One region of the Geodermatophilus sp. SYSU D01045 genome, then DNA from elsewhere that is predicted to be linked to it. Evidence: riboswitches for the same ligand, from Rfam matches in the RefSeq annotation. Region 1 holds a riboswitch; each other region holds the start of a gene.
The links. Region 1 has a riboswitch for cyclic di-AMP ahead of ACI798_RS04130 (NlpC/P60 family protein). Riboswitches for the same ligand answer to the same signal wherever they lie in the genome.

Region 1 (4,991 bases):
CCCGGGTGAGGTCGAGCGCGTGCAGGTCCGCCCGGGCCTCGACGTGCCGCGAGACGAGGTTCTGCACCGGCGTCGCCACCAGGGACCCGACCGCGACGAGGAACAGCACCAGCGGCACCACGCGCGGGTCGCCCGCCGAGTCCGCGCCGGCCCGGCGCAGCAGCGGCGCCCAGGTCAGCAGCCAGCCGAGGAGGGCGACGGCGGCGGCCGCGCCGAGCGCCCCGATGAGCGTGCCGGTGAGGACGTCGTCGGTGGCCACGTGCCCGAGCTCGTGGGCGACGATCGACTCGATCTCGTCCGGGGGCACGTCGGCCAGCAGGGTGTCGTAGAGGACCACCCGGCGGGTGGAGCCGAACCCGGACACGTAGGCGTTGAGCGACGTCGTCCGGCGGGAGGCGTCGGCGACCAGGACGTCCTCGACCGGGGAGCCGCTCTCCTCGGCCAGCCGCAGCAGGTCGGTGCGCAGCTCGCCGGCCGGCAGGGGGGTGAAGCTGTTGAACGCCGGCTCGATGACCACCGGGTAGAGGAAGGAGCCGGCGACGACCAGCGCGGCCGCGCCACCGGCGGCCCACGCCCACCAGGTGCGGGGCGCGCGGCGGGCCAGCGCGACGAGCACCAGCAGGCCGAGGGCGGTGAGCGCGGCGTCGATGGCGGTGGAGACCGCGACGTCGCGCAGCCACAGGGGCCAGGAGCGGGTGGACAGCCCGTAGCGGTGCCGCACCACCTCGCCGTAGGCGGAGATCGGCAGCGTCGCCAGCCGGCCGAGGACGACGATCGCGACCGTGCCCAGCAGCACGGTGAGCGGCCGGCGCCGGCCTCCCGCGCGGCCGACCGCGGTGACCAGCCGGCTGCCGAGCCGGGTGAGGCCGAGCAGCGCCGAGACCGCCAGGCCGAGTACCAGGTTGGTCAGCGACGCGGGACGGATGTCGGCGGCGAGGGCCTCGGCGCGCCGGACGACGTCGGCGGGCAGGCCGGCGTCGTCGGTGACCGGGGACGCGCCGCCGGGTGGGGTGGGCAGCAGCGTCCAGGGCGTGCGGACGGCGATGACCACGACGAGCGCCACGCCGAGGGCGAGCGCGACCAGCAGTGCCACCCGGCGGGGGCCGGTGCGGTCGGGCGGAGTGGCCTCGGGGCTGGAGCGGGTGCTCGTCCCGCCCGCCCTGCTCACCCGGCCGATCCTAGGCGGGCGCCCGCGCCGCACCGCGATCTCCCTCCGCGGACGCCGGGGGCCGGCGACCCGGACGGGTCACCGGCCCCCGGCCCGTGAGGTGCCGTCTCCTAGGCGATGCGGCGCATGGCGGTGATGCCGCCCATCGAGTCGACCGACACGACCTTCACCGGCTGCCCCGACGTGGAGGCGTGCACCATCTGGCCGTTGCCGATGTACATCGAGACGTGGCTGACCGGGCTGTAGTAGAAGATCAGGTCGCCCGGCTGCAGGTCCGCCCGCGAGACGGCGGTGCCCATCCGCGACTGCATGCTGCTGGAGTGCGGGAGGCTGATCCCGGCCGCCGCGTAGGCGTACTGGGTCAGGCCCGAGCAGTCGAAGGCGTCCGGCCCGCCGGCACCCCACACGTAGGGGTCGCCCACCTGGGCCAGAGCGGTCTGCACCGCGGTCTGCGCGGCACCGCTGCCACCACTGCCCGCGGACGGGGCCGGGGCCGGGGCCGGGGCCGGAGCCGGGGCGGCGGTCGCGGCCTGCGTGCCGGTCGCGGCGGGAGCGCTGTCGCCGCCGGAGTCGCTCTCGCCGTCCTCGGCGGTGTCGGAGCCGGCCTGCGCGCCGGCGGCCAGGCCGGCCTCCTGCGCGGCGAGCGCCGCCTGCCGCTGCGCCTCGGTGAGCGCGGCGAACTGCGCCTGGTAGTCGGCGATGTCGTCCTGGAGCTGCGCCTCCTGGGCGCTCAGGTCGTCGAGGGTGCGCTGCGCCTCGGCCTCGGCGGCCTCGGCGTCGGCCTGCGCCTGCCGGGCGGCGACGGCCGCCTCGCCCACCTGGTCGAGGACCGAGGTGGTGTGGTCGGCGATCTGACCGAGGGTGGCCAGCGAGGCGACGAAGTCCTCGGCGGAGTCGCTGGTCATCAGCAGGTCGAGCCCGGCGAAGCCGTCGCTGTTGCCGGCGGTGTAGGCGCTGCGGGCCACCTGGCGGATCTGGCCGTCGAGGTCCTGCAGCTGCTCCTGCGCCTCGGCGGCGGCCCGGTCGGCCTCGTCGGCGGCGGCCTGCTGCTGGGCGAGGACCTCGCGGGCCTCGTTGACCCGCTCGGTGACGACCTCGAGCCGGTGGCCGGCCTCGGCGGCGAGCTGGGCGGCCTGCTCCGGGGTGCCGGCCCGCTCGGGGTCGGCGGCCGCGGTGCCGGACAGCAGGGTGCCGGACAGCAGGGTGAGGGTCAGCGCGGCGGTGGTGCCGACCAGGGTGACCCGGCCGAGGTGGCGGGCCCGCGACGGGCGGTGCGGGCCGGCGGTGCGGGGGGCGGATGTGGACTTCTCGCGTGCGTGCCCCAGGACGGGGCGGGGGGTCGCCACGGTCGGCGGCTCTCCGTTTCTTCCTCAGCAACCGCCTACCGAGTTAGCTGACGGGTTCGGGCTGGGAAGACGTGCCCTATCTCTGCACCCCGGTCGGGACCGGCGCGCACGAGAACTCACCCCAGTGCTGCGGTGGGTCCCCGGCTCACCTCGCGCACCTCCGGGGAGGGCGTCCGGTGACTCGGCGGTGTCGGCCGAGGTCACCCTGCGTCGAGTGACGACCACCCGGCCGGACGGCGCCACAGTACGGACGTGATGCAGTTGTGACAAACGGGAGGTGCGTGGACTGTGAGAACACACACGGTCAGCAGCCGCGCCACTCCGGTGCGTACCCGATCGGGGTCCCGGCGCAGGTCAGCCCGTGCGCCGGCGCCCGTCCCGTGACGGCCGGTGCCGCAGCGGCGGCACCAGGCCGCCCTCGGCCAGCGCCCGCACGGCCCGCCGCTCGACGTCGTCGAGGTCCACGACGACGCCCGGCCGCGGCACCGCGCCGTCGGCGGTGCGGGCCGCCGGGACGGGGGGCACCGGCAGCAGCACGGGGCCGGTGTCCCGCTCCGCGGGCGGGGCGCCCAGCAGGGCGGTGACGACGCAGTCGGCGCAGCCGGCGCCGCGCGCGGTGCACGAGTCGCAGTCGATGAGCATGCCGTGTCCCTCCGGTGCCCCGGTCGCGCCGCCCGGTGCCGGGCCGCGGTCGGGACGGGTCTCCCTGTCGGTCGGCCGGCACGCTAGGGACGACCACCGACAGTCCCGGCTCAGCCGCCCGCGTACTCCCAGTGCCAGGGCTCCTCGCGGCCGTTGCCGGGATCGGCCCAGGTCGGGTGCAGCCACCCGAACCGGCCGGCGTTGGCGACCATCCACGCGTACTGCGGCGTGCCGAAGCCGTCGATGCCGCCGCACAGGTCGACCGCCAGCCCCCAGCCGTGGTTGCTGGTGCCCGGGACCGCGGCCAGCGCCGGCTTCTCCCCGTACAGGCGGACCTGGCCGGCGTAGGTGCGGTAGGAGTCGGTGATGCAGATCGGCTGCCCGAACGCCGTCGCGAACGCCGCGCTCATCGCCCGCCAGGCCGCCGCGGCGTCGCAGCGCAGCGAGTGGCCGCCCACGCCGATCGGGCACAGCGCGCTCGGCGGGATGAGGCCGTTGGGGTAGCCGCCCCAGGACCGGGCGCCGTCGAAGCTCGGCGGGTAGACGGTGTTGCCGCACTCGACCCGCAGGGCGCCGTCGGCCGGGCCGGGGGCGGGCACCTCCGGCCGCGGGCCGAGGCTCGGCCGCCCGACGTGGAGGACCTGGTCGGCGGGCAGCCGGCGGACGACGACGGCGCCGGCCCGCGCGTCGGCGGCGAGCATGGTCTGCGCGTCCAGCGCGATGCCGACGTGGCCCAGGCCCGACTCGGGGGTGCCGAGGAAGACCAGGTCGCCGGGCAGGACGTCGGCCGGGTCGACGGGCGTGGTGACCGCGAACAGCCCGGCCTGGTCACCGGGCAGGTCGATGCCGGCGTCGCGGTAGACGGTGGAGACCAGCGAGCCGCAGTCCCAGGAGTCCGGGCCGGCCGTCCCCGGCGCGTACGGCCTGCCGAGGGCGTCCATGGCCGCGGTGACCGCGGCCAGCGTCTCCGCGGGCAGCACGAGCACGGACACCGGCCGGCGCGGCAGCTGCGCGGCGCCCCGCTGGGCGCCGCCGGCGGCCGCCCCGACCGGGGTGAGCCCCGCGGGCAGGCCCCGCACGGGGTCGAGCAGCTCCGCCGCCGGGGGTGCGGCCACCCCGGCCTCGCGCAGCTGGTCGAGGTAGGCCCGCCAGTTGGCCGCCGTCTGGGTGTTGACGTCGACCTGCTGGCGCTGCAGGTCCGACAGCTGCCGGTCGACGTCGCCGAGCGCGACGTCGAGCTCCGCGGTCACCGCGTCGGCGGAGGCCTCCAGGTCGGCCACCTCCGCGGCCAGCCGGTCGGCCCGCTGCCGCGCCTCGGCGAGGACGGCGTCGGCGGAGGTCTGCTGGGCGACCGCGGCCTGCCGCTGCTGCTCGGCGGTGCGGACCACCTCGGCGGTATGCGCGTCGACGGCCTCCAGGTAGCCCAGCGCCGCGACGACGTCGGCCGGGTCGCCGCCGGTGAGCAGCACGGTGAGCGGGGTCAGCGCGCCGCCGTCCCGGTAGACCGCCGACGCGTACCGCGCCACCACCGCCTGGTACTGCGCCAGCTCGCCCTCGGCGGCGTCGACCGTGGCGCGCGCGGCGTCGACGTCGGCCTGCGCGTCGGCCAACTGCTCCCGCGCGGCGGCCACCTCGGTCTGCCGCTGCTGCAGGTCGGCCTGGACCTCGGCGGCGCGCTGCTGCAGCCGGTCCAGCGCCTCGCTGTCGAGGACCCCGCTGGTCCCGCCGGGCTGGTCGCTGGGCTCCGCGGCCGCCGGGGCCGCGAGCAGGACGGCGGCCACCGCCGTGACCAGCACGGACACCACGCCCCGCCGGGTGCGCCCCAGGGAACGCGC
Region 2 (4,991 bases), on a different contig from region 1:
GGTGACCGCCGTCCTCGACCAGAACGGCGAGCCGGCGGCCGGCGCCGGCGGCGAGCCGCTCGCGGTCGGCGACCGGTGCACGCCCGAGGCGGTCCCGCCGGGCGTGGCGAACACGATGAACCAGATGCTGCGCAAGGACGTCGAGCCGGGGAACCCGGGACAGACCGGGGCCCGCGCCTACGTCCGCGGTCACCAGATCGCCGGCAAGACCGGCACCTCCCAGGACAACTACTCGGTGGCGTTCGTGGGCTACACGCCCGAGATCACCGCGAGCGTCATGGTCCTCAACCCCAAGCAGAACGAGGACGTCGGCGGCTTCGGTGGCGGAAAGGGCGCCACCATCTGGCACGACGCGATGGAGCCGATCCTCACCGCGCGCGGCAGCGGCGAGTTCCCGCCGGCCGACGAGACCGTGCAGAACGGCAACACCCGCCCGGTGCCCGGCTGCTCCGGCGTGCGCGCCTGCGAGCGGACCCTGGCCGACGCCGGGTTCACCCCGCGGACGGTGCGCGTCGACAGCGACGAGCCGTCCGGCGCCCTCCTGGGCACCAGCCCGCCCCGCGGCGGCCGTGCCGTGCCCGGCCAGGTGGTGTCGATCCTGGTGAGCAACGGCAGCGACTACGTGGAGCCGGAGCCCGCACCGCCGGCCGACCCGGCGCCCCCGAGCGCCCCCGGGACGACCCCGCCGTCGTCGTCCCCGCCGCCGTCCTCCCCGCCCCCGCCGTCGTCCCCGCCATCGCCGTCGACCCCGCCCCCGGCGCCGGAGCCGCCGCCCGCGCCGCCTCCGCCGACCGAGGTGCCGCCGGCGCCGGCGGTGCCCGCACCGGAGCCGCCCGCACCGGAGCCGCCCGCGCCCGCGACCGAGCCCCCGGCGCCGGGTGGCGGACCCGGCTCACCCTGGCGACCGGACGCCTGACGCCGCCCCAGCCGCTCGTCCAGGGACTGGGTGAGCAGCCACCCGGCCAGCAGGACCAGGTGCAGCAGGAACAGCCACAGGCCGATGGCGACCACGGCGCCGACCACGACCAGGCCGCCGAAGGGCGCGCCGAGGTCCAGCGGCAGGGACAGGAACAGCACGAAGCCCTGCAGGAACCCGGACAGGCACGCGGCGGTGAACAGCGCGCCGCTGACCAGCGCGCCCCACCGGCGCCGGCCGCCGGCCACCACGCCATAGCCCCACAGGATGGGCACGGTCAGCACGAACAGCACCGAGTAGTAGCCGACGGCGAACCGCCCGATCGCGGGCCCGGCGCCGTCCTCGCGGGCCAGGTCGGCCATGACCGTGGCGGCCAGCAGCAGCGGGTACAGCAGCAGGGGCGTCGCCACGACCAGGGGCAGCGCGAGCAGCCGGCCCCGCCAGCCGGTGAGGTTCTCCCGCCGCCGGCTGAACCGCATCAGCGCCCGCCGCAGCCCCTCGCCGTACAGCGACAGCGGCAGCAGCGCCAGCGCGAACCCCAGCAGGTCCAGCCGGACGCCGGCGTCGACCAGCCGGGCCACCGCGTCCGGCGCGCCCAGCGACGCCGGCAGCAGCTCGGCGAGCCGCCCGCTGCGCGCCCGCACCTCCTCGGCCGAGGTGGCCAGCGCGGTCAGCCGGACGGAGACCAGCACCAGCGGCACCACCGCGATGCCGGCGTAGAAGGTGAGTCCCGCGCCGATCAGCGCGAGGTCACGGCCGTGCAGCAGACGGCGGGCACCGGCCAGCAGCGTCCGCGTCTCGGCGCGCACCCGGGCCGCCGTCCACCTGCGTCCCGGGCTCACGCGCCCATGCCACCAGTCCCGGCGGCCCGGCGCCCGCCGGGGACCGGGCGGCGCTCAGTCGTCGGTGCTCGCGTCGTCGGTGGTGGGGGCGTCGTTGCCGGGGTTCTGGCCGGTCTCCTGGCAGCTGGCGTCGTTCTCGTTGCTGGCGTTCTCGCCGGAGGCGTCGCAGTTGGTCGGGCCGCGCGAGAAGTCGGTGTTGTCACCGCAGGCGACCAGGGAGCCGAACAGGGCGAGCGCGACGAGCGGCCGGGCCAGACGCATCCGCGTGGAAGAGGACATGCAGCAATCGGTACACGTCCCCGCGGCCGCGCAAACCGGCGGGGGTCGGCAACCTCCCGGAGCCACCCCATCACCGTTCGTGACCGATGTAATTACACCGGGGTGATTGTCACACGCCGGTCACGGACCTTACGCTCAGTACGTCCAACGGGGCGCTCCGTCACCAGTCCGGGTGACACCCCGCGGACGCCGTCGAGCCGGATCCCCTCCGCGGGGACCGGGCCGGGGACCCATCGCAGTCCTGGGGTGTAGCGCGTGTCCGCACGCGCCGGGCGACTCCACGCCCGAACCCGTCAGCTAACCCGGTAGGCGGCCTGGGAGAAGGAGAGACCGCCGCGTGGCGTCCCTGCGCACGTCCGTCCCCGGCATGCCCGCGACCGGCCGCTCCCGCGGCCGCCGGGCCGCCCTCGCCCTCGTCGGCGCCCTCGGCATCGGTCTCGGGCTGGGTGCCGTCCCGGCGCCGGCCGGGGCGGAGGAGCCGACGACGGCCGCCGAGGCCGCGCAGCTGGTCGCCGCCCGGGGCCACGAGCTCGAGGTCGTCACCGAGCAGTTCAACGAGGCCCGCGAGGCGCTCGCCGCCCAGCAGGCCGCCGCCGACGCCGCCGCCGCGGAGCTGGCCACCGCCCAGGCCGCCGTGGACACCGCCCGCCGGCAGGTGGTCGGCATCGCCCGGTCGGCGTACACCGGCGACAGCATGGGCTCGCTGCAGGCGCTCATGACCAGCGCGGACGCCGACGAGTTCGTCAACCGCGTCACGCTGCTGCAGGGCGTCGCCGGCTACCAGGGCGAGCTGCTCGGCCGGGCCGCGGCCGCCACCGAGACCGCCACCGCCGCGCAGGCCGCCGCCACCGAGGCCGCCGCCGAGGCCCAGCGTCAGTACGACGCCGTGGCCGCCCAGCAGGCCGACCTCGAGGCGCAGATCGCCGCCTACCAGGCCGACTACGCCCGGCTGACCGCCGACGAGCGGCGTGCCGCCCTCGAGGCCGCCGCCGCGGCGCACGCCGCCGAGGACGCCCGCGCCAGCCGCGACGAGGAGCGCGAGGACACCGCGTCGGCCTCCGGGTCGTCGTCCGCGGAGGAGCCGGCGCCGGCGGCCGCGCCGGCCAGCGGCGTCGCCGGGACCGTCGTCGCCACCGCCATGGCCCAGCGCGGCAAGCCCTACGTGTGGGCGGCCGCCGGCCCCAACGCGTTCGACTGCTCCGGCCTCACCCAGTACGCCTTCCGTGCCGCGGGGATCAGCCTCCCGCACTCCAGCAAGATGCAGTCGACGATGGGCACCCCGGTCTCCCGTGCGAACCTGCAGCCCGGTGACCTGGTCTTCTTCTACAGCCCGGTGAGCCACGTCGGCATCTACATCGGCAACGGCCAGATGGTGCACGCGCCGACGTCGGGCGACGTCGTCAAGGTCGCCGGCATCGACGTGATGGGCGGCTACGCCGGCGCCCGCCGGATCGGGTGAGGACCTCCCTGCCCCCACGTCACCAGGTGCCGGGACGGATCACGTCCGGACCCGCTGCAGCAGGCCCCGGACGAAGGCCGCCGTCGCGCCGGAGGGCAGCCGCACCTCCCAGCGGGTGACCACCCTCGGGTCCACCTCCTGCGCGCCGGGCAGGCGGCTCACGTCGGCCACCACGTGCTCCCAGACCCGCAGCCGCCCGTCGGCCGCCGGCGGGACCGGGGAGCCCGGCGCCCGCACCAGGTGCTCGTGCAGCACGCTGCCGCCGGGGGCTGCGAGCACCTCCCAGCGCAGGTGCGGCCACAGCGGCAGCGGCCAGCGCCGGACCTCGAGGTCCAGGTCGCCGAACCGGCGGTCCTCCACCTCCTCGGCGGGCCCGAGGACGGCGGCGCGCAGTGCCACGCCACGCGGCGCCCGCCGCGCGTGGTGCAGCGCCTGCCAGCGGGTGTGCGCCGCGTGCGCCTCGGCGCGGGTCGCGCCCAGGCGGGGCAGGGCCGCGGCCACCAGGTCCGGCCGCAGGTCCGCCATCCGGCGCAGCAGGACCAGGCAGAACTCCCGCCGCGCCAGACCCCGCACGGCCCGACCCTGCCACGCACCTCACACCCGGAGATCGGGACGTCGCCGCCCGCTGCCGCGTTGACCCTCCGGAACCGCCCCCGACCCGAGGACCGCGCACCGATGAACCCCCGCACCGTCGCCCTGGCCTTCCGCACCGTCGCCGTCGCCGAGGCCCTGTCCTGGGTCGGCCTGCTGGCCGGGATGTACGTCAAGTACGTGCCGGAGACCTCCGAGGCCGGCGTCCAGGTGTTCGGGCCGGTCCACGGCGCGGTGTTCGTCGCCTACGTGGTCGTGGCGCTGGTCGCCGCGCGGGTGCTCGGCTGGTCCCGGTGGACGACGCTGCTCGCGCTGGCCGCCTCGGTCCCGCCGCTGGTCACCGTGGTGTTCGAGCGCTGGGCCGGGCGCACCGGGCGGCTGGCGGCGCCCGTCCGGGCCTGACCTACGGTTCCGGTCATGCCGGAACCCGTGCTGCCCTCGACCGCCCGCACCCTGCTGGCCCGCACCGCCCGGGTGCAGCGCGAGGGGCGGGCGCCCAGCCTGGTCGCCGGCGTGGTCCGCGACGGCGGGCTGGCCTGGTCGGCCGGCCGCGGCGACGTCGACGAGCCGCACACCGACGTCCAGTACCGGCTCGGGTCGATCAGCAAGACCGTCACCGCCGTCGCGGTCATGCGGCTGCGGGACGAGGGCCGGCTGGCCCTCGACGACCCGCTGGACCGGCACGTGCCCGGAACACCGTTCGGCGACCGGTCGGTCGGGCAGTTGCTCTCGCACCTGGCCGGCGCCGCCGCGGAGAGCCCGGGCGGCTGGTGGGAGCGGGTGCCCGGCGGATCCCTGGCCGACCTGCGGCTGTCCGGGGAGCACGTCGTCCTGGGCGAGGCCCGGCGCTTCCACTACTCGAACCTCGGCTTCGGCCTGCTCGGCGAGCTCGTGGCGCGGCTGC
Region 3 (4,991 bases), on a different contig from region 1:
CCATCGCGTCGCCGGCCACCTTCGGCACCGGCCGGCCGGCGCCGGCGCGCAGCATCCCCTGCGAGAAGTCGCACGCGACGGCCCGGACGCCCCCGGCGGCGAGCTCGACGGTGGACACGGCGGTGCCGGCGGCGACGTCGAGCACGACGTCCCCCGGCCGGGCGCCCAACGCCTCGCGGGTGGCCCGCCGCCAGGCGGCGTCGCGGCCGCCGGAGAGCACGGTGTTGGTGAGGTCGTAGCGGCGGGCGACGCCGTCGAACATGGCCGCGACCTCGTGGGGCTGCTTGTCCAGCCCGGCCCTCGACCCGGCGGTGTGTGTGCTGTCTCGCCGGTCTGCCACGGCGGACGACGCTACCGGCTGCCTACGCTGGGGGACGTGACGGCAGCGGCGGTGACCTCCCCGGACGCCGTCGCGCCCGCGGTCACCACGGTCGCGCTGCCCGACTCCCCGGACCTGCTGACGCTGCTGCCGCGCGAGGGCGCGCTGTCCTGGGTGCGCCGCGGCGAGGGCCTGGTCGGCTGGGGCGAGGCCGACCGCCTCGAGGTCTCCGGTCCCGGCGCGCTGGCCGAGGCCGCCGCCTGGTGGGCCGACCGCAGCGCCGCGCTCGCCGTCGACGACGAGGTGGGCGTGCCCGGCTCCGGGCCGGTCGTGTTCGGCAGCGTCGCGTTCGACCCCGCCCGGGGGACGTCGGTGTTCGTCGTCCCCGAGGTCGTCGTCGGCCGCCGCGACGGCGTCGCGTGGGTGACCACCACCGGCGGCGCCGACCCGCGCGACGTGCTGCCGGCCACCCGCGAGCCGCTGCCGCCCGCGCCGGGCCGGCTGCGCTACGCCGACGGCGCGCTCGACCCCGCCTCGTGGTGCGGCGCGGTGTCCGCCGCCGTCGCCCGCATCGGCGCCGGCGACCTCGCCAAGGTGGTGCTCGCCCGCGACCTGCTGGTCACCGCCGACGAGCCGCTGGACCCCCGCCGCCTGCTCGACCGGCTGGCCGCCCGCTTCCCCGACTGCTGGACCTTCGCCGTCGACGGGCTGCTCGGCGCCACCCCCGAGCTGTTGCTGCGCCGCACCGGCCGGCAGCTGTCGGCGCGGGTGCTGGCCGGCACCGCCCCGCGCGGCGCGGGCGCCGAGGACGAGCGGCTCGCGGCGGGCCTGCTGGCCAGCGACAAGGACCACGCCGAGCACGCCCTCGCCGTCGACTCGCTCGTGCGGGCGCTCGACCCGTTCTGCACCGCGCTGTCGGTGCCGGAGCAGCCCTCGCTGCTGACGCTGCCGAACGTGCGGCACCTGGCCACCGACGTCGTCGGCACCCAGCGCCGCTCCGGCGCCCGCGGTCGCGCCGGGCTGCTCGAGCTGGTCGACGCCGTGCACCCGACCGCCGCCGTCTGCGGCACCCCGCCCGACGCGGCCGCCGCGGTCATCGCGGAGCTGGAGGGCATGGACCGCGGCCGGTACGCCGGGCCGGTGGGCTGGCTCGACGCCCGCGGGGACGGCGAGTTCGGGCTGGCCCTGCGCTGCGCCCAGCTGGTCGACGACGACCCGTGCTCGGCCCGGCTGTTCGCCGGCTGCGGCATCGTCGGCGCCTCCGACCCGACGGCCGAGCTGGCCGAGACGCAGTCGAAGTTCGCCGCCTTCCAGGCCGCGCTGGAGGGCTGAGGCGGCCGGTCCCGGCCGGCGTCCTCCTCCCCCGGACACGACCCGGAGACGACGAGGGCCCCGGCCGCTGCACGCGGTCGGGGCCCTCGTCGGGTGTGCTGGAGGTCAGCCCACGTAGTTGACGTGCACGTGGTCCACGTGGTTCGCGGTCGCGCTGCCGCGGTCCGCCATCGCCTTCCAGGCGCCGTCCGGCGAGGTGAGGATGCGCTGCTGCCAGATGACGTACTCGACGCCGAGCTCGTCCCAGTGGTCGACGTGGTACTGGGCGATCGCGTCGCCGAGGGCGGCGTCGGACATGACCATGTAGTCCAGCGCCTTGCCGGAGGGGTGGCCGTCCGGGTCGACCGCGCTGGCCCGCGTGCCGCCGAGGGTGATGTCCGCGGCGCCCGGGACGTTGCTGACGACGGCGTTCGCCGCCGCCTGGACGGCCTCGTGGATCGCGCCGGCGGTGTTCGTGATCTCGGCGACGACCGAGGACTGCGCGACCTGCGGGGCGGCCTCGGCGATCGGCGGGGTGGCGGCGGGCGCCGCCTCACCGGCGGCGGCGACCGGGGCCGGGGCGGCCTCGGCGACCGGAGCGGGGGCGGCCTCGGCGGCCGGAGCGGGAGCGGCCTCGGCGGCGGGGGCCGGGGCGGCCTCGGCCGGGACGGCGGAGCCGCTGAGCGCCAGCACCTGACCGGGGTAGATCAGGTTCGGGTTGCCGCCGATGACGTCGGCGTTGCGCTCGTAGAGCTCGCGCCAGCTCTGGCCGTGGGCGGCGGCGATCTTCGCCACCGTGTCCCGCCAGCGGACGGTGTACTCCTCGGTGGTGACCTCGGCCCGCTCGGCCCGGTCGGCCCGCTCGGCCGGAGCGGCCTGCTCGGCGGCCGGCTGCTCGGCCGGAGCGGCCGGGGCCTCGGCGGCCGGGGCGGCCTGCTCGGCGGGCGCGGCCGGGGCCTCGGCAGCGGCCGGGGTGGTGCCGTCGGTCAGGAACTTGCCGCAGCTCGGCCAGGCGCCGATGCCCTGGCCGGCCAGGACGGCCTCGGCGATCTGGACCTGCTGGGCCGGGGTGGCCAGGTCCGCGCGCGGGGCGAGGTCGGTGCCACCGAAGGCGGCCCAGGTGGACTGGCTGAACTGCAGGCCGCCGTAGTAGCCGTTGCCGGTGTTGATGCTCCAGTTGCCACTGGACTCGCACTGGGCGACGCCGGTCCAGTCGTGGGTGGTGGAGGCGGAGGCCGGCGAGCTCAGGACGCCCAGGCCGACGGCGGCGGCGCCGGCAGCGACAGGGGCCTTGGCGATGACCTTCTTGGTGCGGACGTAGCGGGGTGCGCGGTGCTTGGGCATGGTGATGATCTCCCGATCACCGCCGGCGAGGTGAGCTGTCGGGTTCGGGCGATCGGTGCCCGGCCGCGGTCCGCGGCTTCACCCCGAGGCGCGCTCCGACAGGCCCCCGTAGGCCGTCGCGCGCCGGAAGAGTGGGTCCCCCACCCCTGCCCTGGGAGTTGGCGTGGGCGACCGGTGGGCAGGGTTTGGCGGACCGGCGCCGCGCTCCGTCTTCGCTGAGCGCAGCCAAAACGCTACGTGTCGTCATGTCGACTGTCGTCGTGACGGCGGTCACAGTGCGGTTCGGCTGGGGCTCGTGGGGTACGGCGTGACGCCGGCGTGACCACCGCATCGGGCCGCGCCGAGAAACGGAACCCGCTGTTCACGGTGCGCGATCCGGCCCGGCGAGCACGCCCCCGCCCCCGCGGCCGCCCTCGCCGCGACCGCCCGGATCCCGTGACGAAGGCCACCGCCACGGAGTGACGGACCGGCTCGTCACGGGCGTCCGGAAGGGGCTCCGGAGCCGTGCGTCTCACTCTCCGGTGAGCCCGGCGGGACCGGCTGGTCGCTGCAGGAGACCCGACGCTCCCGAGGCCGCTCAGGCCAGGGCGCGGCCCGCGGCCTCCCGCAGGGCGACCGCGAGGTCGGCCTCCGCGCGCTGGTCGGTGCGGGCGACGACCACCCGGGGCCCGCCGCGCACCAGCGCGGCGGCGAGCTCCTCCGGCGTGGCCACCGCCGTCGCCGCCCAGCCCAGGGACGCCGCGACCGCGACCAGGTCGCGCCCGTGCGGCGTGCCGAACACCCGCCGGTAGTCGCGGGCGTACGCCGGCCGGCCGGGCTCCAGCTGGGCGAAGATCCCGCCGCCGTCGTTGTCGGGCACGACCACGGTGAGGTCCGGGCGCGGCTCGCCCTCGCCGGCGAGCAGGCCCTGCAGGTCGTGCAGGAACGTCAGGTCGCCCATGAGCGCCACCGCCGGCCCGCCGTGCGCCAACGCCGCGCCGACAGCGGTGGACACCGTGCCGTCGATGCCGGCGACGCCGCGGTTGGCGAGCACGCTGACGTCGCCGCGGGGGACGGCGAGCCGGTCGACGTCGCGCACCGGTGTCGAGGACCCGAGGACCAGCAGCGCCCCGGACGGCAGCGCGGCGACGACGTCGCGGGCCAGCCGGGCGGCGGTCAGCCCGGGCGCGGCGTCCAGGGCGGCGTCGACCGCGCCCCCGACCCGGTCCGCGGCCGAGCGCCAGGCGGCCGCCCAGCCCGGCTCCGACGGCGGGCCGGCCGGCGGGGCGGCGCGGGTGACCAGGGCCGCCGAGCGGCCGGCGTCGGGCCAGCGCGGCCCGGCGACCACCGTCTCCACGCGCACCCGCGGATCGGCCAGCAGCGCCGAGACCGGCCGGGACAGCGTCGGCCGGCCGACGACGACCACGCGGTCGGGCCGGTGCGCGTCCAGCCAGCCGGGCACGCCGAGCAGCAGCGCCCCGCCGCGCACCGCGCCGTCGGTCCACGCCCCGCCGCTCGGCTCGGCGACCACCGGCCAGCCCGCCGCGCTGGCGCCGCCCGCCCACGCCCGGCCGACGGCGTCCGGCCCGTCCCCGGCGACGACGAGCGTGCGCGGGCCGTCCCCGACCGGGACGGTCGCGACGGGCGAAGGCGCCCCGGCGGTCCACGGCGCCCCGCCGTCCCGGCCGGCCCACGGGCCCGCCGGCGGGCCGGGCTCCTCCTCGGGCAGCAGCGGGTCGCGGAAGGCCAGGTTCAGCTGCACCGGCCCGGGGTCGCCGGACAGGACGCCGGTGGCCGCGAGCAGCGCCCGGGACACCACCGAGCGCCAGTAGCGGTTCTGCGCGGCCTCCCGGCCGGCCTCGGGCACGCCGACGTCGGCCGCCCAGCGCGCCGCGCCGCCGTACAGGCCGGGCTGCTCGATCGTCTGGTTGGCGCCGGTGGCCCGCAGCTCCGGCGGCCGGTCGGCGGTGAGTGCCAGCAGCGGCACCCCGCTGACGTCGGCCTCGAGGACGGCGGCGTGCAGGTGCGCGGTCGCCGT
Region 4 (4,991 bases), on a different contig from region 1:
TGTCGAAGTAGGGCCGGAACTCGGCGACGGCGTCCTGGCTGTTCCTCCGCATGAACACCTGCCCGCCGAGTCCGACGATCGCCTGGTCGGCGGCGCCGTGGCCGTGGTGCTCGAAGCGGGACCGGTAGAACTCCACCATCCGCTGGGTGTGCTCCTTCGGCCAGAAGATGTGGTTGTGGAAGAAGCCGTCGCCGTAGTAGGCGGCCTGCTCGGCGATCTGCGGCGAGCGGATCGAGCCGTGCCACACGAACGGCGGGACGCCGTCCAGCGGCCGCGGGGTGGAGGTGAAGCCCTGCAGCGGGGTGCGGAAGCGGCCCTGCCAGTCCACGACCTCCTCGTCCCACAGCCGGCGCAGCAGCGCGTAGTTCTCCACGGCCAGCGGGATGCCGTTGCGGATGTCCTGGCCGAACCACGGGTAGACCGGGCCGGTGTTGCCGCGGCCCATCATCAGGTCGACCCGGCCGTCGGCGAGGTGCTGCAGCATCGCGTAGTCCTCGGCGATCTTCACCGGGTCGTTGGTGGTGATCAGCGTGGTCGACGTCGACAGCTGCAGTCGGGAGGTCTGCGCCGCGACGTAGGCCAGCGTGGTGGTGGGGGAGGACGAGAAGAACGGCGGGTTGTGGTGCTCGCCGAGGGCGAAGACGTCGAGGCCCACCTCCTCGGCCTTCTTCGCGATGGCGACGACGGCCTTGATCCGCTCCGCCTCGCTCGGCGTCCGCCCCGTCGTCGGGTCGGTCGTGACGTCGCTGACCGTGAAGACCCCGAACTGCATCTCGTGCTCCAAGTGGTTGAGAGTGCAACTACTGTACCCGGCCCAACGACCGACCCCCGCCGGGCATTCCCGACGGGTCCGTGACCGTACTGAGACCTCTCGACCGCGCACGGTGAGCGGCCCGGCACGTCCGGGCGTGCCCACTCCGCGGGCGGGGCGCGTGTCCGTGTCGGCCCGGTCGGCGGCACCCGGCGGGTGCGACTCTGTGATCACCCCGCCGGCGGGCCGGTGGGGGACCGGATCGGACGGCGCACCGAGGGGGAACCGGGATGTCGCTGCGGGGACAGGGAGCTGCTCCGGACGGGGGCGGGAACGGCGTTCCGGAGCCGCCTCCGGGGCGCGGGCTCGACGGCCTGCTGGGCACCGGTCCGGTGTTCACCGGGGCGGTGCGCGGCTACGACCGCGTGCAGGTCGACGACTACGTCGCCTGGGCCGAGACCGAGCTCCTGGTCCTGCGCCGGGAGAACGAGCACCTGCTCAGCCGCTACGCCGCCGCGTCGGCCGAGCTGCAGAACGCCCGCCGCCGGCTGGCCCAGCTGGTCCGGGAGCGGCAGAGCCTGCCCGGCCCCGAGGACGCGGCGGAGATGATGCGCCGCGCCCGGGAGGAGGCCGCCGCGCTGACCGCAGCCGCCGAGGAGGAGGCCGGGCGGATCCGGGCCGAGGCGCTCACCGAGGCGCAGGCCCGGCTGTCCGGGGTGGCCGAGATGCGCGAGGCGGTGCTCGCCGCCCGCGAGCAGACCCGCAGCGAGGCTGCGGCGGTCCTCGAGGCCGCGCGCCGCGAGGCGGCCCGGCTGGAGCGGGCCGCCGCCGCCGAGCGCGAGCGCCGGGACCGCGAGGCCGCCGAGGCGCGGGCCCGGGCCGACGCCGAGGCCCTCGAGCGCCGGCGCGCCGTCGAGGCCGAGCTCGCACCCCTGCGCGACGAGCGCGACCGGGCGCGGGAGTGGCTGCGCCTGCTGACCGGTCAGCTCGACGAGGCGCTCGCCGTCGTCACCGGCGTGGTGCCCGACGACGTCCCCGCCCTCGGCGACAAGCGGGGGCTGCCCCGGCTCGGGGAGGACCCGGCTGCCGAGCCGCGCGCGGGGGCGCGTCCGGCGCCCCCGGGGACGGACGTGTCCGACGTGACACCGCTGCTCGGACCCGGCCGGCCCGAGGTCGCGGCGGCCTCCTGACCAGCGGCGACGCGGGGGCCGGTTCCGGACCGGGGGAGTCCGCACCACCCGTCACGGCCGTCACTCCGGCCCCGTCGGTTGTCACGAACCGGTAACGACCGTACGGTGGCTGGCGTCCGGCTGGTCGTCAGGTCCCCCTTCCGGGGAGCCCGGCCGGACGCCGCCGAGTCGTGTCCGCACCTGCGGGCGCGAGCCGGGGACCCACCGCAGTACTGGGGTGAATCGCGCCCGCCGAGCTCCGGCCCGGCGCGCGTAGGGCTCCTTCCCGCCCGAACCCGTCAGCTAACTCGGTAGGCGGCTCACGGAAGAAACGGAGAGTCTCCGCATGCCCCGCCTCCGGGCCGAAGCGGCCCGCAGGTGCAGCCGTCCGCGCGCACACCGCGCCCCCGCGTCCGCCTGACGCCGGCTGCTCCTGTCCTGCCGCTCCCAGCGACGACGTCGCCGGGGACCCCGTAGTCCGCGACACCCACAGACCCGCGCCGTACCCGCATGCCCGAGGTCCGCCTCCGGGCCCGCTGCCGCGCGCCACTCTCCCTCGGAGCCCACACCCCCTCATGTCCCGCCACGTCCCGAACACGCCTGCCGACGCCCCCGCGACCGTCGAGCTCGCCACCGCTGACACCCCCACCACCCCCGACACCGACGCCCACACCGCCACCCGCGAGCTGCCCGCCGCCGGGGGCGCTGCCGAGGCCGCCGAGGCCCCCGCGCGCCGGCGCCTCTTCCGCCGCGGCAGCCCCCCGCTGGGCCCGCGCCGCCCGGCCCTGCTGCTCGGCGCCGCCGCCGCCGGCGCGCTGATCGTCGGCGTCGTCTCCACCAGCGGCCCCGCCGCCTCCGCCGGCACCGACAACGCCGGCACCGCGGTCAGCGTCGCCGAGGAGCTGGGCGTCCCCCAGCAGCCGGCCGCCGCGCAGACCCCGGACGCCACCGACCTGACGTCGCTGGCCGACGTCGCCGCCTCGCGCGCCGAGCGCAGCGCGCAGGAGGCCGGTGCCGCCCACGCGCAGCTCGCCGCCGAGCAGGCCGAGCGCGACCGCCAGGCCGCCGAGGCCGAGGCCGCCCGCGTCGCCGCCGAGCAGGAGGCCGCCCGCGTCGCCGCCGAGCAGGAGGCCGCCCGCCAGGCCGCCGAGGCGCAGGCTGCCGCCGAGGCCGCCGCCGCGCAGCAGGCCGCCGAGGAGCAGGCCGCGGAGGAGGCCGCCGCGCAGGAGGCCGCGCCCGCCGCGCCGTCCGGCTCCTTCAAGGACTACGCGCTGAGCAAGGTCGGCAGCTCCGAGCAGTTCTCCTGCCTGGAGAAGCTGTGGGGCAAGGAGAGCGGCTGGAACCCCAACGCCCAGAACCCCACCAGCACCGCCTACGGCATCCCGCAGTTCCTGAACTCCACCTGGGCCAGCACCGGGATCGCCAAGACCTCCGACGGCTACCGCCAGATCGACGCCGGCCTGATCTACATCGAGCAGCGCTACGGCAGCGCGTGCGACGCCTGGGCGCACTCGCAGGCCACCGGCTGGTACTGATCCGAAGGTGATCCATCGAGGGCCGGCCACCCGGGTGGTGCCCGCGGGCTTCGTCCGCGCGCACACCCAGGTGCGCCGGCCCTCGCTCGTCCCCGAGGTGCGGCTGCACGTCGCCGACGACGTCGTCGCCCTCTGGGAGGCGATGGAGACCGCGGCCGGCGGGGCGGGGGACGAGCCGCCGTTCTGGGCGGCCGCCTGGCCCGGCGGGCAGGCACTGGCCCGCCACCTGCTCGACGAGCCCGCCACCGTCGCCGGCCGCACGGTGCTCGACCTCGGGTCGGGCAGCGGCCTGGTGGCCGTCGCCGCCGTCCTCGCCGGTGCCCGGTGGGTGCTGGCCAGCGACGTCGACCCGTTCTCCCGGACCGCGGTCGGCGTCAACGCCGGCCTCAACGGCGTCGCGGGCATCAGCGTCACCGGCGACGTCCTGGACCGCGAGCCGCCCGCCGTCGACGTCGTCGTGGCAGGCGACGTCTGCTACGACCGGGAGATGACCGGGCGGGTGCTGCCCTTCCTCGACCGGGCGCGGGCCCGCGGCTGCCAGGTGCTCGTCGGCGACCCCGGCCGCCCGTACCTCCCGCACGAGCGGCTGGAGGCCGCCGCGGTGTACCAGGTCCCCGAGACGGAGGGGCCCGGGCTGCGCCGGACGACGGTGTGGCGGCTGCCCTGAGCGCCGCCGGATACGGTCGCCGGGTGCACCCCTACGCCTTCACCGGTACCGCCGTCGTCACCGGGGCGGCCAGCGGGATCGGCGCCGCGCTCGCCCCGCGGCTGGCCGCCCGCGGCAGCGACCTCGTGCTGGTCGACCGCGACGCCGGGCGGCTCGAGGGCGTCGCGGCGTCGGTGCGCGCGGCCTCCCCGGGCCGGTCGGTGGACACCGTCGTCGCCGACCTCGCCGACGCCGGGCAGTTGCGCGAGGCCGCCGGCCGGGTCGTCACCGGGCACCCGGGGACGACGCTGCTGGTCAACAACGCCGGCGTCGCGCTGGGCGGGCGGTTCGACCAGGTGACCCTCGAGGAGTTCGAGTGGGTGATGGACGTCAACTTCCGCGCCGCCGTCCGGCTCACCCACGCGCTGCTGCCCACCCTGAAGGCGCACCCCGGGTCGCACCTGGTCAACGTCTCCAGCCTGTTCGGGCTCATGGCGCCGGCCGGGCAGGCGGCGTACGCGTCGAGCAAGTTCGCCGTCCGCGGGTTCACCGAGGCGTTGCGGCACGAGCTGGCCGAGGACGGCGTCGGCGTGACCAGCGTGCACCCCGGCGGCATCGCCACCCGCATCGCCGAGACCGCCCGCGTGGCCAGCGGGGCGGACCCCGCGGAGGCCGAGCGGGGCAAGCGGGAGTTCGCGAAGCTGCTGCGCTATCCGGCCGACCGCGCCGCGCAGCGGATCGTCGAGGCGGTGGAGCGGCGCCGGCCGCGGCTGCTCATCGGCGCCAGCGCCGTCGTCCCCGACGTCCTGGTGCGCCTGGCGCCGGGCTCGTACGGGAGGGTGCTCGCCGCCGCGACCCGGCTGGCCGGCCTGCGCCGGGCCTGACCGGGC

Region 2: linked by a shared signal. The riboswitch ahead of ACI798_RS22695 (C40 family peptidase) and the one ahead of ACI798_RS04130 (NlpC/P60 family protein) in region 1 are both predicted to bind cyclic di-AMP.
Region 3: linked by a shared signal. The riboswitch ahead of ACI798_RS21565 (transglycosylase family protein) and the one ahead of ACI798_RS04130 (NlpC/P60 family protein) in region 1 are both predicted to bind cyclic di-AMP.
Region 4: linked by a shared signal. The riboswitch ahead of ACI798_RS05520 (aggregation-promoting factor C-terminal-like domain-containing protein) and the one ahead of ACI798_RS04130 (NlpC/P60 family protein) in region 1 are both predicted to bind cyclic di-AMP.

What each region holds. Positions count from the first base shown of each region.
Region 1 is NZ_JBJGZB010000003.1:189,342-194,332, reverse strand. It holds gene ACI798_RS04135 (M48 family metallopeptidase) at 1-1,168, opposite strand, end outside; gene ACI798_RS04130 (NlpC/P60 family protein) at 1,279-2,514, opposite strand; cyclic di-AMP (ydaO/yuaA leader) riboswitch at 2,531-2,711, opposite strand; gene ACI798_RS04125 (hypothetical protein) at 2,869-3,156, opposite strand; gene ACI798_RS04120 (NlpC/P60 family protein) at 3,267-4,991, opposite strand, start outside.
Region 2 is NZ_JBJGZB010000048.1:3,946-8,936, forward strand. It holds gene ACI798_RS22680 (transglycosylase domain-containing protein) at 1-916, shown strand, start outside; partial or broken gene ACI798_RS22685 (YhjD/YihY/BrkB family envelope integrity protein) at 940-1,758, opposite strand; gene ACI798_RS22690 (hypothetical protein) at 1,813-2,037, opposite strand; cyclic di-AMP (ydaO/yuaA leader) riboswitch at 2,231-2,363, shown strand; gene ACI798_RS22695 (C40 family peptidase) at 2,375-3,496, shown strand; gene ACI798_RS22700 (hypothetical protein) at 3,536-4,069, opposite strand; gene ACI798_RS22705 (DUF3817 domain-containing protein) at 4,172-4,489, shown strand; gene ACI798_RS22710 (serine hydrolase domain-containing protein) at 4,505-4,991, shown strand, end outside.
Region 3 is NZ_JBJGZB010000039.1:20,275-25,265, forward strand. It holds gene ACI798_RS21555 (demethylmenaquinone methyltransferase) at 1-340, opposite strand, end outside; gene ACI798_RS21560 (isochorismate synthase) at 377-1,651, shown strand; gene ACI798_RS21565 (transglycosylase family protein) at 1,757-2,974, opposite strand; cyclic di-AMP (ydaO/yuaA leader) riboswitch at 2,979-3,148, opposite strand; gene menD (2-succinyl-5-enolpyruvyl-6-hydroxy-3-cyclohexene-1-carboxylic-acid synthase) at 3,552-4,991, opposite strand, start outside.
Region 4 is NZ_JBJGZB010000005.1:19,330-24,320, forward strand. It holds gene ACI798_RS05510 (LLM class flavin-dependent oxidoreductase) at 1-772, opposite strand, end outside; gene ACI798_RS05515 (DivIVA domain-containing protein) at 1,144-1,941, shown strand; cyclic di-AMP (ydaO/yuaA leader) riboswitch at 2,093-2,253, shown strand; gene ACI798_RS05520 (aggregation-promoting factor C-terminal-like domain-containing protein) at 2,496-3,455, shown strand; gene ACI798_RS05525 (class I SAM-dependent methyltransferase) at 3,463-4,122, shown strand; gene ACI798_RS05530 (SDR family NAD(P)-dependent oxidoreductase) at 4,146-4,985, shown strand.